DNA from 3 places in the Photobacterium angustum genome. Region 2 is predicted to be linked to each of the others. Evidence: riboswitches for the same ligand, from Rfam matches in the RefSeq annotation. Region 2 holds a riboswitch; each other region holds the start of a gene.
What was found. A riboswitch is a leader RNA that binds a small molecule or an ion and turns the genes downstream of it on or off. The one in region 2 is predicted to bind thiamine pyrophosphate.
Positions count from the first base shown of each region.

Region 1: another riboswitch for thiamine pyrophosphate. It lies ahead of thiB (thiamine ABC transporter substrate binding subunit); the one in region 2 lies ahead of thiC (phosphomethylpyrimidine synthase ThiC).
Region 3: another riboswitch for thiamine pyrophosphate. It lies ahead of thiD (bifunctional hydroxymethylpyrimidine kinase/phosphomethylpyrimidine kinase); the one in region 2 lies ahead of thiC (phosphomethylpyrimidine synthase ThiC).

Region 1 is NZ_MSCJ01000001.1:38,426-44,139, forward strand. Features, by position in the region: gene thiP (thiamine/thiamine pyrophosphate ABC transporter permease ThiP) at 1-1,055, opposite strand, end outside; gene thiB (thiamine ABC transporter substrate binding subunit) at 1,068-2,057, opposite strand; TPP riboswitch at 2,171-2,284, opposite strand; gene BTO08_RS00190 (DUF547 domain-containing protein) at 2,312-3,094, opposite strand; gene leuD (3-isopropylmalate dehydratase small subunit) at 3,235-3,837, opposite strand; gene leuC (3-isopropylmalate dehydratase large subunit) at 3,853-5,295, opposite strand; gene leuB (3-isopropylmalate dehydrogenase) at 5,310-5,714, opposite strand, start outside.
Region 2 is NZ_MSCJ01000002.1:240,533-246,246, forward strand. Features, by position in the region: gene thiS (sulfur carrier protein ThiS) at 1-31, opposite strand, end outside; gene BTO08_RS14790 (HesA/MoeB/ThiF family protein) at 32-817, opposite strand; gene thiE (thiamine phosphate synthase) at 807-2,024, opposite strand; gene thiC (phosphomethylpyrimidine synthase ThiC) at 2,024-3,943, opposite strand; TPP riboswitch at 4,062-4,159, opposite strand; gene BTO08_RS14805 (universal stress protein) at 4,284-4,706, opposite strand; gene crcB (fluoride efflux transporter CrcB) at 4,911-5,294, shown strand; tRNA gene BTO08_RS14815 (tRNA-Asp) at 5,648-5,714, opposite strand, start outside.
Region 3 is NZ_MSCJ01000001.1:1,526,989-1,532,702, forward strand. Features, by position in the region: gene BTO08_RS06660 (hypothetical protein) at 1-1, shown strand, start outside; gene BTO08_RS06665 (MATE family efflux transporter) at 228-1,598, shown strand; gene BTO08_RS06670 (DUF3080 domain-containing protein) at 1,691-2,773, shown strand; gene BTO08_RS06675 (DUF5062 family protein) at 2,905-3,165, shown strand; tRNA gene BTO08_RS06680 (tRNA-Val) at 3,405-3,481, shown strand; tRNA gene BTO08_RS06685 (tRNA-Val) at 3,529-3,605, shown strand; tRNA gene BTO08_RS06690 (tRNA-Val) at 3,652-3,728, shown strand; TPP riboswitch at 3,985-4,084, shown strand; gene thiD (bifunctional hydroxymethylpyrimidine kinase/phosphomethylpyrimidine kinase) at 4,185-5,018, shown strand; gene BTO08_RS06700 (M66 family metalloprotease) at 5,112-5,714, opposite strand, start outside.

The DNA of each region.
Region 1 (5,714 bases), on a different contig from region 2:
CTACGACTCGTGATGAGGATCATGACGCCAAGACAAAATGCTAATAAGCAGGAAAATAGTGCGATATGGAGTGAGTTAGTGATTGCTGACCATAACTGCTTTTGTTCTAAGATAGTAAATAATTGCTGGTTAATACCCGATACAAAGACGGCAATGATCGGTGGTATAACAAACACTAACGCACTGATGATCCAGAATACATCCCAACATTTAGCGCGCCATGTATCGTTATAATTCACTACCTTTCTGCTGATAGAGCCGTTTAGGGTAGAAAGCGGTTTAGCAAAACGTTGGGTAAAAAGTACTAATGAGCAGCAAAGTAGCATTTGCCATAAGGCTAAAATCGCACCTGTCGCTAAATCAAAGTCATAACGCAACGCTTGATAAATGGCGAGCTCGATAGTGGTTGATTTAGGGCCACCGCCAAGCGACATGATCACGGCAAAGCTGGTAAAGCACAACATAAAGACTAAACCCGCGATATGCGGCAGTTGTTGGCGTAGTCGAGGCCATGCAATTAAGCGAAATTTACTCCAGCCAGTAATACCTAAATGCGCCGCAAGCTGATGTTGCTCTGCGGGGATACCGTCTAGGCTTTGCAGTAGAAAACGAACGGTCAGTGGCAGGTTTAAAAATACGTGCGCCAGTAAGATCCCGCTTAAACCGTAAATGTTTAATGGCGGTAAGCCTAGTATTTCTAGGTTATGACTGATCAATCCACTTTTGCCATAAATCGATAATAAACCAAAAACAGCAACCAAGACGGGCATCACGAGCGTCATCGCAAATAAACGTAATAGCAGAGCTTTTCCTACAAACTGCCGTCGTGAGAGTGCATAAGCAATGGGAATCGCTGGGATGATGCTAAATAGAGTCGACAAGATGGCTTGGTAGAAGCTAAATCCTGTTACATGTCGCAGATAAGGATCATGCCATAGTGTTGATAGTTGCCAGTCGTTAGCTTGGCTGATCAAGGCGGTGGGCGCGGCAACAACAACAAAAGTGATCAGCCCGGCACTGATAATGCCGGGCAATAAGGTAATGCGTTTGTTCAAAGTCTTAAACCATTACTGAGTGAGGGCTTGCTGCCACTCTCGGATCCAGGCTTTGCGATGTGTTGCCACTTCGTCGGCACTAAATTCAAGTGCTTTGCTTGGTACGGTGAGTTCATCAAAACCTTTCGGTAGGCTTTGCTTTGTTATTGGATACATCCAGTTGTGAGTAGCGATTTGTGACTGAAAAGCATCACTTACAATAAATTGCATAAATTGATCGGCAAGCTTTGGATGTGGGCTATTTTTCATTTTTGCTGCCACTTCAACTTGCATGTAATGGCCTTCTTTGAAGTTAGCCGCTTTGTACTGGTGTTTGTCTTCAGCAATGATGTGATAGGCCGGTGATGTGGTGTAAGAAAGCACCATATCTGATTCGCCTTTTAAGAACATGTTATAGGCTTCAGACCAGCCCTTAGTGACGGTCACTGTGTGTTTCGCTAGTTGCTGCCACATTTCAGGGGCTTTATCACCGTAGACCGATTTGATCCATAACATTAGACCTTGGCCTGGGGTTGAAGTACGAGGATCTTGGTAGATAACGCTGATATTTTGATCTTTGATCAGAGCATCTAAACTCGCAGGTGGGTTCTTCAGTTTATCGCTGTCATACACAAAGGCAAAATAGCCGTAATCATAAGGGATGAAAGTATCATCACTCCAACCTTTAGGAAGCGTTAGCTTACTGGTATCAACATCACTTTTTGCTAATAGGCCGGTATTTTTCGCTTCTGTCATTAGGTTGTTATCTAGCCCTAACAACACATCTGCTTTACTGTTTTTCCCTTCTAGACGAACGCGATTTAAAATCGATACGCCATCTTCTAAAGAAACAAAATTGACTGTACAACCATTACATTGTTTTTCAAACGCTTTCTTTACTACAGGACCTGGACCCCAGTCGGAAGCAAAGGAACTGTAGGTATAAACATTAAGAGTATTGTCTGAGGCGAAAGCTGAGCTTGCAACCAATGACAGAGAGATTAGGGGAAGAAGAGTGTTTATTTTTTTCACTATGCGCTCCGAGATGTCCTGCATCCTTGGGACAAAAATTGAAAGAGAGAGCGGCACAGGTTTGAGTGCTGTTGCATCATGCAATGTTCAGCGAGCTCGAAAGAATGTTCGAGCATCTCAATTCCTACGCCAGCATTACCTGGTTCAGGTTCAATGGGTTCTGCTATAAAGCATGTATGCTTAACAATCTCAGCCAAATGGCTCCCCAATGAGAACAAACTATTGTACCTGCAACCGTATCGAAGTTATAGCTTCTGATTAAGTTGCCAATTATAGGTATAACGGATCTGAGTTAATTGCACGTTAGCCGTAACACGATAATGATTAAGGTGTTGTTGCAACTCAGTTAACGATCCAAAATCAGTTTGATACCAATCATAGATAGATGACAGCGTGATGCCATTTTTTGTTACTTTTACTGCTTTTTCACTATTAATAAAGCGTGTGGCAGCTTGATCTAACTGGGAGTCTAATCGATCGCTATTAAATGCTTTAGGCAGTAAATCAGGACAACCGAGGCTGGCACAGTTGACCGCGTAGTGGATCCTAGGATCTTGCCAGATAGGGCGTAAGATCCGATGTTCAATATCGTTTAAAGTTAGCTTTTTATTATTAATGGTAATAATGGTTTGATCCCATGGTCCAAAGCTAAATAAACCTCCCAGTTTAGTAATTGATTTTACAGGGTAATTATCAATAATTAGTTGAACGCTTAGGGCGTTATATAAATTAACCCAATAGGCAAATTGAACATCACGATTATAACGGTGAGGGTTTTGGGCACTGAGCCGCTTAATATAAGATGCTAGCTTTTGTTTATCAGCACTTGATACTTGGTTATAACGAAATAAGGTTTGATTCGGTTGAATGACAAGATATTTATCGAGTAGTTGCTGCCAATCTTGATGACTGATCTTGTTTGTGTTTTTAGGATCATGAGGTTGCCAATATGACCAGAGTTCGGATTTTGGCGCAGCAAAGATCGGAAGAGTGAATAACAGCAGCCAAATAGCAATAACAATACGCATATTCTTCCTATTAATATAATAAGTAACAATATTGATTAAGACCGTAATAAGTATTGGCTAATTTCATTATCTTTTTGATATTTTAAATAAAAACGCCCTGTTTATATTAAACAGGGCGTCCAATTTCAGATAATGTACGATTACGCTAAGAAGCTAGGAATACGGTTTTCAAAGTCTGTAATTTTATCTTCGTGTTGTAGTGTCAAACCGATATTGTCTAAACCATTTAATAGGCAGTGACGACGGAATTCATCAATTTCAAAGGTGTACTCTTTACCATCCGCACTGACGATCATTTTTTCAAGATCAACCGTGATCTGTGCGCCTTCATTTTCATCGACATACTTAAATAAAGTGTCGACGTCTTGCTCAGATAGACGTACTGGCACCATTTGGTTATTGATCGAGTTACCATAGAAAATATCGGCAAAGCTTGGCGCAATCATAACTTGGATACCGTAATCAGCAAGCGCCCACGGTGCATGTTCACGAGAAGAGCCACAACCAAAGTTTTCACGCGCCAGTAAGATACTCGCGCCTTGGTAGCGAGGGGCGTTCATAATAAAGTCAGGGTTTGCCTGCTCGCCTGCATCATCTAGAAAACGCCAATCATGGAAAAGGTGCTTACCAAATCCAGTTCGGGTTACTTTCTGCAAAAACTGTTTTGGAATAATCGCATCGGTATCAATATTTGCCGTATCTAGCGGTACAACTAAACCTGTGTGTTGTTTAAAACCTGTCATGTTCAAATCCTTTTGTTACACCGATGCGGCATCTAGTTGGCGAATATCAACAAAATGTCCGGCACATGCCGCTGCTGCTGCCATGGCTGGGCTAACTAGATGAGTACGCCCATCACGACCTTGGCGGCCTTCAAAGTTACGGTTACTGGTTGACGCACAACGCTCACCGGGACCTAAGCGATCGTTATTCATTGCCAGACACATTGAACAACCGGGTAGTCGCCATTCAAAGCCTGCTTCAATAAAAATCTTATCAAGCCCTTCTTTTTCAGCTTGTGCTTTCACTTGCTCTGAGCCTGGAACGACTAAAGCTTGTACGTTAGCGGCAACTTTACGCCCTTTAGCAATGGCTGCTGCTGCGCGCATGTCTTCAATACGTGAGTTAGTGCATGAACCAATAAAGACTTTATCAACAGTAAAATCAGACAGGGCTTTGCCAGCTTCTAGTCCCATGTAAGCTAATGCTTTTTCTGCAGAGGCTTTTTCAACGGGATCGTTAAAGCTTTCAGGGGCAGGGATTGGCTCATCAACGGCAATTACTTGCCCCGGGTTTGTTCCCCATGTCACTTGCGGCTTTATGTCTTTAGCATCGAGCGTTACAACGGCATCAAACTCGGCGTTCGGATCGGATTTCAATGATGTCCAGTATTCTACTGCGGCATCAAAGTCTGCGCCTTTCGGGGCAAATTCACGATCTTTAATATAATCAAAGGTCGTTTGATCCGGTGCAATTAAACCTGCTTTAGCGCCTAGTTCAATCGCCATATTACAAACGGTCATACGACCTTCCATCGTAAGATCAGTGATTGCTTCGCCACAGAACTCAACCACATAGCCAGTACCGCCAGCTGCGGTTGTCTTACCTATGATGGCAAGGACGATGTCTTTTGCTGTAATGCCTTCAGCTACTTTACCTTTAACTTCAATCTTCATGGTTTTCGCACGAGATTGTTTTAAGGTTTGAGTGGCTAAGACATGTTCTACTTCCGAGGTACCAATACCGAAGGCTAGTGCACCAAAGGCACCGTGAGTCGCGGTATGTGAGTCACCACAAACAATGGTCATACCCGGCAGAGTAATCCCCAGCTCAGGCCCCATGACGTGTACAATACCTTGATATTTATGATTTAAATCATACAGGGTGACACCAAACTCTTCACAGTTTTTTGCCAGTGCTTCCATTTGAATACGTGCCATTTCACCCGATGCATTGATATCTTTAGTTTGGGTAGAAACGTTGTGATCCATCGTGGCGAATGTTTTTGATACTTGACGCACTTTACGACCTTTTTCACGCAAGCCGTCAAAAGCTTGCGGGGATGTCACTTCATGTACAAGGTGACGGTCGATATATAGGATCGGATTTTCCCCTTCTGCTGCAACGGCAACATGGGAATCGTAAACTTTTTCATAAAGCGTTTTAGGTGAAGCTGAAGCGTTATTATTAGTGTTCGACATTGCTCAATGCTCCCTTATGCTTGTTGAATGTAGGCTGCGATCTTATCGCCCATTTCACTGGTGGTTAGTGCAGGCTTATCACTCGCAAGATCGGCAGTTAACTCACCAGCTTCTAGCGCTTGTGATACTGCTTGCTCAATAGCACGCGCTGCTGTTTCTTCACCTAGGCTGTAACGAAGCATCAGTGCAGCTGATAGGATCTGCGCGACTGGATTTGCTATGTTTTTACCTGCAATATCAGGTGCTGAACCGCCAGCAGGTTCGTACATACCAAACTTATCTTGGTTAAGGCTAGCAGAAGGCAACATACCCATAGAGCCTGTGATCATTGCACACTCATCAGAGATGATATCGCCGAAGATATTTGAACATAGCATGACATCAAATTGAGAAGGATCTTTGATAAGCTGCATGGTCGC
Region 2 (5,714 bases):
CGTTCAGCCAGATAGTTATCATGGTAGCCATTTACACAACCTCCCTTTGCTCTTGCTGACGGCATACAGGGCAACAAGGGGCAGCATCAATTGATACCTGCTGCCATTTTCCTGTTAAGCCATTAAATTGCTGCAGCAAACCAAAACCGACTTCACCAACACCTGCGATAGCTTTGATCGCATTAAGCGCTTGTAACGTGCCAATAGTCCCAACAACGGGTCCCATCACGCCGTTACTACGACAATTTTGATCTTGTGGTGGCGCTTCAGCACTCAATGGAAACACACATTGATAACACGGTGAGGTCTGTCGGAAATCAAACGCCAGTAACTGTCCTTGCCAACCTATCGACGCACCAGCAATCAGTGGTGTTTGATGCTGATAACAAGCTTGATTGACCGCATAACGGGTAGCCCAGTTATCACTGCAATCAAGCACAATATCGGCCTGCTGTACTTCCATCACGAGTTGAAAGCCTGCAAGCTTGGCTTTTACTGCACGCGTTCGTACCAATGGGTTCAATGCTAAAAGCTGATCACAGGCTGCTTGCGCTTTATTGAGTGACACATCGGTTTCTCGATAAATCACCTGACGCTGCAAGTTCGAACTCTCAACCTCATCATCATCTGCAATCACCAGCAACCCAACACCCGCAGCAGCTAGATACATTGCAGCAGCTGAGCCTAAACCACCCGCGCCGACGATCAATACTTTGGCATTGTTAAGTGCAAGTTGCCCCTGCTCTCCCATCTCTTCCAGCATGATTTGTCGGTTATATCGAATAAAAGCAGTATCAGAGAGTCTGTCAGTTGTCATACATCACCTCCCGCTCAGATAGGCATTGATTGAGTTGTTCGACGGCAATCGCCGGCTCGCTTGACTGGGTGATCGCACGTACCACCGCAACGCTACTCACCCCTGTTTTCCAAACCACTGGCACACGAGATAAATCAATACCCCCAATTGCTACTGTTGGAAACGTATTGCCAATCAATTGTTGATAAAGCTTTAAGCGGTGAACACCTTGCGGTAATGACGGCATTTGCTTGGTTGTGGTTGGGTAAATATGACCAAGGGCGATATAACTGGGATTAAATGCCATCGCACGTAGGATCTCATAATACCCATGGGTTGAGATCCCTAAGCGAAGATTCGCTTGTTGAATGGCATTGAGATCAGCGACCGCTAAATCTTCTTGTCCCAAATGCACCCCAAAAGCACCATGCTCAATAGCCAGTTGCCAATAGTCATTAATAAAGACCTGCGCATTTGCCTTCTGACCTAACGCAATAGCATGAGCAACATCTTGCTCTAAACCTTGAGCATTCGGATCTTTGATCCGCAGCTGAGTGGTTTTCACATCCAATTCAAGTAGCTGCTTAACCCATTGAGTGGAATCCACCACCGGATATAACGTAAGTTTCTCACTATCAACAGCTGCAAAAGCTTCAACTGGCTGGCATTCGAATTGCCAACCAATATCTGACAGCTTTGAAAAATTAGCACAAACGATATCAGGGAAAGCATCACGCTCAGTTGGCCAAATGCCCATCTGCGTTGACTGGGCATACGCTCTTGCCAGAACTAGAGCATCTTCTAAGGGGTAATCAAGCGCGAGTGCTACCAATAACATCGCTCGCTGTTGAGTCGCATTACCAAGCTCAACACTGAAACAACCACGCACGTCACCATCATGATGCCAAAGATCAAGATAACCACCATTGACTGGTAAACCACATACCACAACGTTAGATCGTTCCAGTATTTGCGCTTTGATCAGCGAAAGATCTACTTCAGAAGATACCCATTGATCTTGAAATACATAATCAATTAGCTGAGAGGAGCAGGCTTGTTCAAAGCCCACTCGTTTAACGCAAGAAGGCGTCGATACCTCAATCCACTCTTGGCTTGATGGTATTAACGTGACTTGCTCACCTAACTGATACTCTGTAGCAGAGGCTAATAATGGCTCAATATGCATCACCAGAGACGATAAGACCTTTGGTAAGCTTAAGGTGCTCATTAGCTTTCCTCTTTAGCTAGGTGATATAACTCACTACCTTTAGATCGAAACTCTTGTGCTTTTTGCTGCATACCTTCAAGTGGATCATCTAATAGCTTGATCGCGATTTCTGAGTCTTCTAATCCCTTGGCGTAATCTCGTACTTCTTGAGAGATCTTCATTGAACAGAATTTAGGGCCACACATTGAACAGAAATGGGCTACTTTGCCAGATTCTTGAGGGAGAGTTTCATCGTGATAGGCACGCGCCGTTTCAGGATCTAAACCAAGATTAAATTGATCTTCCCAACGGAATTCAAACCGCGCTTTAGATAAGGCATTATCGCGCACTTGTGCACCAGGGTGGCCTTTTGCTAAGTCGGCAGCATGGGCACAGAGTTTATAAGTGATAAGACCGACTTTTACATCGTCTTTATTAGGCAAGCCTAAGTGCTCTTTAGGTGTCACATAACAAAGCATTGCACAGCCATACCAACCAATCATCGCCGCACCAATACCCGATGTAATATGATCATAACCTGGTGCGATATCTGTCGTCAGTGGGCCTAAGGTATAGAATGGCGCTTCATGACAATGCTCAAGCTGCTCTTCCATGTTTTCTTTGATCATGTGCATGGGTACGTGACCAGGGCCTTCAATCATGACCTGCACATCGTATTCCCATGCAATCTTAGTCAACTCACCTAATGTGCGTAGTTCACTAAACTGGGCTTCATCATTGGCATCAGCGACAGAGCCTGGACGTAAGCCATCACCGAGCGATAGTGAAATATCGTATTGCGCACAGATCTCACAAATCTCACGGAAGTGCTGATAGAGGAAGCTTTCTTTATGGTGTGCCAAACACCACTTCGCCATGATAGAGCCACCACGCGATACAATACCTGTAACACGTTTCGCCGTCATAGGTACATAACGAAGAAGTACGCCTGCATGGATAGTGAAGTAATCCACACCTTGCTCAGCTTGCTCTAGTAATGTGTCACGAAACACTTCCCAGTTAAGGTTCTCAGCCACACCATTCACTTTTTCAAGCGCTTGGTACATAGGTACCGTACCAATCGGAACAGGGCTATTACGAATGATCCACTCACGCGTTTCGTGAATATTTCGACCTGTTGATAAATCCATTACCGTATCGCCACCCCAACGCGTCGACCAGACAAGTTTTTCAACCTCTTCTTCAATCGATGAACTCACCGCTGAGTTACCAATATTGGCATTCACTTTGACAAGGAAATTACGGCCAATGATCATTGGCTCAGTTTCAGGATGGTTAATGTTGGCAGGAATAATTGCTCGGCCTTCAGCCACTTCTTTACGCACAAACTCAGGCGTAATTTCTTTTGGTAAATTAGCACCAAAGCTCACACCTGGATGTTGTTGGTTTAATACTTCATCACGGTATTTCGCACGACCCATATTTTCACGGATCGCGATATATTCCATCTCTGGCGTAATAATACCTTGGCGCGCATAATGTAATTGCGTCACACAACGCCCAGCTTTTGCACAACGAATACGCGCACGTTCCGCAAAACGTAAATCATCAAGCGTCTTATCATCTAAACGTTCATTGGCATACTCAGAGCTTAACCCTTCTAGTAATTCAGTATCGTCACGCTCTGCGATCCATTGCTCACGCACTAACGGCAAGCCATTATAAATATCGATGTTTTTTTCAGGATCAGTGTAAAAACCAGAAGTGTCGTAAACGCGAATAGGCTCGTTAGGCTCAAAGATAGGATTATCTTTACCGCCACCAACCAAGCTATCAGCTAGAGTGATTTCACGCATAGGAACAAGCACATCAGGACGGCTACCTTGAACATACACTTTCTGTGAGTTCGGGTATGGTTGTGCTGTTAATGATTCAATAAATTGTTTCGCTTCCAGTCTCGCTTGCTTGCGATTCGACATAGCAGTTTCCTTGATTTTTCAATGTAGGGGAAAATGCTTGGCGGATGGGCGTAAACAAGAGGTCTGTACCTAAGTACAGCTATGCAGATGCATACAGTGATCCCTTAAGATATGTAGCAGAAGACATTCTCTCGTTCCCTTCGCAGGTATTAGCCTGATCAGGTTCAACGGATCCCGCAATGCGGTCTCAGCCATATGGCACTCCGACAAGTAGCAATGAGTATAAAGAAGCCGTTATAGTGCAACAACCTTTATATAGAGAAAAATAATAAAAAGTGACAGACAACAAAAAGCCGTGCATCAACACGGCTTATTATTACATTGCATATTTTAATCGTTGTTACTGTGAAATTAATACATCACAACCGAGGTGATTAGCTAAAGAGCCACTTAAATCACCAAACAAGTGAAAAGTTGATTTATGGTAACCTGTGATCACTAGACTAGCATTAATTTCTTTTGCTAAAGCTTCTATATGCTTTGAAACATCACCATCTGCGGTATGTATCGCTTTAACTTTATGAGAAGAAGCTGTAATTAAATCAGATAACTCTTTCATGCGTTTTTTTGCAATCGCATCATGCTCTTCTTGTAGCTCAACTTCCACATCAATAAAACTTACGTTTCCGATCCCTGGCTCAACATAAGCAACATGTAAATCAGCGTGATTTTGCTCTGCTATTACACCAGCTTTCACCATCAATTTATGCGCATTTTTATCTTCAGGATTAACCGCTAATAACACTGTTTGGTAAAGCGACATATCTAGCCTCCTTGAGCTAAGGCTCATAGTAAATTCATTATTTATGATTATGATGCTATAAATGTAGCTATACAACTAAGTATACCGCTGACTATTTAATATTCATTTGAATCAATGATTGCATTTTTGGAGAGTTCTCACTCTTCTCGCTAGCGATTATCATGAGCGCTTTTATCATTACTTGAAAATATAAACGAGATCCCAATGAGCCAATATTTATTACTAGGATTCATCGCGCTTGGTGGTGCATTCGGCGCCTGCTCAAGGTACCTAATTTCTGAGCTATGCGTAATGCTATTTGGCCGTGGCTTCCCATACGGTACTTTAACCGTAAACGTGCTGGGCTCCTTGATCATGGGGTTATTAATGTCAGCACTTAATCAAGGAATGATTGAAGCTGCACCATGGCGACCTATTATCGGCTTAGGCTTCCTTGGTGCGTTAACGACGTTCTCTACATTCTCAATGGACAACGTTGTACTGATGCAACAAGGTGAATTTTTCAAAGCAGGCCTAAACATTTTACTTAACGTTATTGTCAGCATTGCTGCTTGTTATGTTGGCTACCAGCTTATGATGAAAAGTTAATAGATAACCGATATAAAAAAACCGCCTGCATGGCGGTTTTTTTATATCCAAATTAAACGAATCATCACTTTATACTAATGAATAAGAACAATAACAAATCACCCATTACTCTGTAGAGAGTAAACAATCTCTGTGTAACGCTCTACGCTATATAGGTTTTTTAACTATATCTATAGCACTTATCTACAGACGAAAAAAAACCTGAATCTTTCGATTCAGGTTTCTCTGATAAAATGGCAGAACCATTAGGATTGCGCTCAAGCGGTACTCAAGCCGAAGGCTCGTAAGAGTCTATTATACAATACTATAAACGATAAAAAGCCCCACTATTTCTAGCGAGGCTTCTTAATAAGTGGCGGAGCGGACGGGACTCGAACCCGCGACCCCCGGCGTGACAGGCCGGTATTCTAACCAACTGAA
Region 3 (5,714 bases), on a different contig from region 2:
ACTTTCTAAATAAAACAGCAGCTTAATGAGTAAAACACTATTTACTAAGCTGCTGTTATTCCTTCCTTTGAATAATAATTATGCAATTTGCCAATATTCTATTTTGGTTATGAGCTTTTTGTTTATATAATCCTGAAAAATCATTGGCAGTACAAAATAGAATGCCACAGAAGCATTTTAATACTTGACTCCTCCCCTTTATTTACCTCTTTTTGGAGCCAAAAATAGTGCATAACTATAAAAAAGAAACAGCGCAGCTTATAAAGCTTGCCGTGCCTGTTCTCATTGCCTCTGTTGCACAAACATCAATGGGCTTTGTTGACACAGTGATGGCAGGTAGTGTCAGTGCGACTGACATGGCAGCAGTCGCTGTTGCTGCAAGTATTTGGTTACCTTCTATCTTATTTGGTGTTGGTTTACTTATGGCGCTTGTGCCCGTTGTGGCGCAGCTTAGCGGCTCTGGTAAAAAAGAACGTATTCCGTTTGAAGTTCAACATGGTTTCTATCTGGCGATCTTAATATCCATTCCAACCATGTTGATATTGTATAACGCGGGTTCTTTAATCCATTACATGAATGTAGAGCCTGTATTAGCGGAAAAAACGGTCGGTTACTTATATGCCGTACTTTTTGCTGTACCTGCTTTTTTGTTTTTCCAAACACTAAAAAGTTTTTCTGAGGGGTTATCTTTTACCATTCCAGGCATGGTGATCGGCTTTTTAGGCTTACTTGCCAATATTCCACTAAACTGGATTTTCGTATACGGAAAGTTTGGAGCCCCTGAATTAGGCGGTATCGGTTGTGGTGTAGCAACTGCCATCGTCTATTGGTTCATGTTTTTTGCGTTACTTGCCTATGTATTAATTAATAAACGGCTAAAGAGTGTTGGAGTATTTAGCACATTTTATCGCCCTCAACTAAAAGCGCTTTCACGTTTATTTAAACTAGGCTTTCCCGTTGCAGCTTCGCTTTTCTTTGAAGTTTCACTATTTGCTGTTATTGCATTACTGATTTCACCATTAGGTCCAAATAAAGTGGCATCGCACCAGATAGCAATGAATTTCTCATCACTGGTGTATATGCTGCCAATGAGTATTGGTGCAGCGGTGAGTATTCGTGTCGGCCACAAAATGGGGCAACAAGATATTGATGGTGCGCGTATTGCAAGCCATTGCGGTTTAATTGTCGGTACGGCTTTAGCTATTTGTACCGCTATAATGACGGTTATTTTCCGCGAAGACATTGCCGAACTCTATACTCATAACCCAGAAGTTATCGTACTTGCTGGCCAATTATTACTACTCGCAGCGATCTATCAATGTAGTGATGCTGTTCAAGTCGTTGCTGCTGGTGCGTTACGTGGTTATAAAGATATGCGTGCCATTTTTGTTTGTACATTCATTGCTTACTGGCTGATTGGACTGCCATCTGGTTATGTCCTAGGCCTAACAAACTGGATTGTGCCAGCAATGGGCCCGCAAGGTTTTTGGATTGGTTTTATTCTCGGCTTGAGTGCGGCAGCCGTCATGCTTGGCTGGCGAATACACCATGTGCATAAACTTGATGCTGAAAAGCAACTTGAAATGTCATACCGATAAGACAAAAAGGCGATCATCAGATCGCCTTTTTTGATCTAATATTGATAATAATCAGTATGATGAATATTCACTTAATGCTTTAAGAGACGCCTATGCCTGTATCTATCTCTATTTTCCCACATAGATTGTCTCTGATTCTTTTCATTTCAATACTGCTGATAGGCTGTAAGCAAAATGACAATGAAAAAGCCTTTGATACGTATCATCAGCGTCTGGCTAATGTACTCGATATAGATAAAGCCCACTTTCCTGAAACGCCATTACTACTTTTACCCGCTAAACGAGAGCTTACTCAGCCTTTAGCTGATATTAGAATTGGTCTACTTGATGCCTATGAATTACGGCAATGTGGCCTATTCCAACTGATTGCTGAGCGAAATTCGATTTTGGGTAAAGTTCAAGATAAAACCCGCAGTCTTCACTATGAACTTTTACTATTAGATGGGTTACAGTATTGTTTAGAAGCACTGCCTAAAGACTCTGATTTATTAACCGAGTTAGCACCTATTTATCAGCAAAAGAAACAGCAACTGCCACTCGTTTTTTGGAATACGCTTTTTACTGGAGAAGAATGGCGTAAACAATTAACGCTAGGCCATCAACTACTTGAAAGTAATCAAACCACTCAATTTAACGCTAGCCTAAGCGCATTTAGCTATATCAATAATTTACTTTCAAATAGCATCAAACGCACAAATAACATCACTGCACCTTATTCTAACAAAGATAAATATCAGGATCTTTTTGAGCATCAACAACAAATTTATAATAGCCGATATATAGGTGATCTTTTCTATTCAATGCAACGCACCACGACATTGCTGAACACGATTACAGAACAACTTACTCAGTCACAAGATTCAATTTTGTGTGGCAAAAATATGAATCAGCAAAAAGCACAATATCTTCGTAATGTTTTCTATAAGTTTTATGTTCCAACTATTCAGCCTTATTTATCAACACTTGATTCACAATATCGACAAATACAGCCCGTTTTACAGCAGATACTTCAACAATTGAATCAACCGAATATTCACCTCTCCTCACCAATGCAAACCTATATAGCATTCTATGTTGATGGCGATCTGTATCAGCAATTTCATGAAGCCACATTAGCGCACGTTAAATTCTGGCAACGTCTGTTTAAACAATGTAAATTCAAAGTTGGACAATAACTTTATTCTAATTTGATAGAATAACTTTGCTTCAAAAATTTGAGCTTTAAACTAAAATTTAAACTCAGCTTCTACAGTCGCGAAGACAATAAATTTGTATATATTTTCGCTAAGGGATATAGGAGATACGCATGAAGAAAACCAAGAATGAAGCAAAACTTCTCAAAAAAGCATTAGAAATAGGCTTTGCATTCGCGAAAAAACAAGGATTTGGCGATTTAGACCGCAGTGTTGGCTCTACCGACCGTGTTGAGTGTATTTATCGCTTACTGGTTGATTGTAAACAAATCACCCCTCTTGCCGTGGATCAAGAGGACGGCGTTCATATGAAACATAAGCTGGTTTTATGGATAAGCCGCTTACTCCCACCTGATCACGAACTTTTAAACTAAATTATCTTCCTGTGTAGCGCACGTTCTGTTGCGCTACACATTACATTTACTTGGCAATGCCCTGCTTAAAAAATGACTTCGACTATTTCATCATCAAGATTTTAAGATAACTGGCTATTGTTCAAGCAAACGCACTGAAATTACTAAAAAACTCTGTTTAAACACTTGCCTAGACGAAAGTGACTCGCTAATATGCTTGTCATTCGCTAATGACGATTACATTGTTATTCAGTTAGATTGCTCGCTTAGCTCAGTTGGTTAGAGTACTTGCATGACATGCAAGGTGTCACTGGTTCGAGTCCAGTAGCGAGCACCAGTTATTAAATAAATGGCTTCTTTAAGCGGTTTATCGCAGTACAATTTGCTCGCTTAGCTCAGTTGGTTAGAGTACTTGCATGACATGCAAGGTGTCACTGGTTCGAGTCCAGTAGCGAGCACCATTTTTAAATAAACGGCTTCTTTAAGTGGTTTATCGCAGTACAATTTGCTCGCTTAGCTCAGTTGGTTAGAGTACTTGCATGACATGCAAGGTGTCACTGGTTCGAGTCCAGTAGCGAGCACCAGATTCAAACAAAAAGCCTGCTTATAGCAGGTTTTTTTGTGCCCAAATATTAAGTCTAACCTTGTGCCTAGTTAGGTATTAAACCACTAAAAATAATTTCTAGTTATCTCGCTATTCCCTACCTCATTAGTAAAGCACACCGCACATTATAATTTATTATAAACATGATAATTCATACGAGCCCATTTTCGGTTATGAGCTGATTAACACCTCATTTTATAAGTACGTGACAACAAACGGTTTATCTATTAGGATTTGAGAATTAGTCGGGGGGCATTACGCTGAGATCACAATTAAGTGGGACCCGTTGAACCTGAACCAGTTAGCACTGGCGGAGGGAACTAAATAAACAATATCAGTATTGTTTAGGCAAGTTATCAATGGATCTCATCATTTCACATTAATCGATCCTTTCATTACTTGGCACCAGTTCCTAACGCTCAATTAGGAATCTGTTATGTCATCAAAAACAAGAAATAAATCCCATGTTACACCCCCTATAGTTTTAACTATTGCAGGCTCTGACAGTAGTGGTGGCGCGGGGATTCAAGCCGATATCAAAGCTATTTCAGCAACAGGTGGCTATGCTTGTTCGGTGATCACTGCAATTACGGCGCAAAACACCCAAGGTGTTAGTGGTATTCTTCCTATTCCCCTTACGATGATAGAACAACAATTAGATGCTGTTTTTACTGATCTCAACATTCAGGCAGTTAAAATAGGCATGCTTGCTGATAGTGATATCATCACGCTGGTTGCAAATAAAATAAAAGAGTACAAGCCACGCTATCTTGTGATTGATCCCGTAATGGTTGCCACCAGCGGTGACTTATTATTACAAGAGTCAGCCATTAGTACGCTAAAGCAAAAACTACTTCCACTTGCTGATCTCATTACACCTAATTTACCTGAAGCCGCTGCACTGACAAACAGCGAGATCCCACAAAATCTTACAGATATGTTGGGGTTAGTCAGCAAACTGCGTGATATACAAACTAAAGCAATACTTCTTAAAGGTGGACACCTAGAAAACGATTCAGAAAGTAATGATTTATTGATCTTAAATGACAATATCATAGAGCTAAAAACAAAACGTATTGAGACACAAAATACGCATGGTACAGGCTGTACCCTCTCTTCAGCCATTGCTTCTTACCTTGCTCAAGGTTATCCAATCGAACAAGCAACACAACGTGGCAAAGAATATATTACCTCTGCCATTTCAGCGGCTGATCTACTCAATATCGGTAGTGGTCATGGTCCTGTTAATCATTTTTTTACTCAGGATTAAAATAGCTAACAAGGCATGAAACATCACGCAACATGATATAAAAAAGCGGTGATTGAACTCACCGCTTTGATTTATAAATAAAATATTATGTGATTACAGTTTTGTCCAAGCATCTTGCCAATAAACACTGCTTGCTGGGGCATAAGAAGCACTTGAGCACCAACCTGAATTAGGCCAAGGTTTACATTGGTATAACTGCTCATCGCTAGCACGAACAATATCCCCTTCTTGGTAAACTGTACCCGCTTGATACGTTGGATATTCTCCCGGCGCAGGTGGCGTCACTTCTGGTTTTACTGACGTACAACCTTCCGTTGCAATTTGTTTCCAAACGCCCCACTCACCTGTTGTTCCCGGCTCTTCGCCTTGTGTCCACCAACCAGCTTGCCATACCACACCGTTGTGGCTGACTTCATCACCTGCCACATAAATACTTTGTGCACTCCATGTGTTTTCACACACAGCGCTACCTTCAACCGTCACAACACGTTGTGCCTGTGTTGTTTGTTGTGCGCTGTCAGTAATACGGTAATTTAAGGTGTAGTTACCTGCTAGATTAGTATTTACTTCACCTTCGATAATAATATTGGCCGTTATATCACCATCTTCAGCATCTTTTGCTGTGATGCCTGTTTTTTCATCAAATGTATCACCAAGTTGAATGGTCGTATCACCAATACCTTCTAACACAGGTTT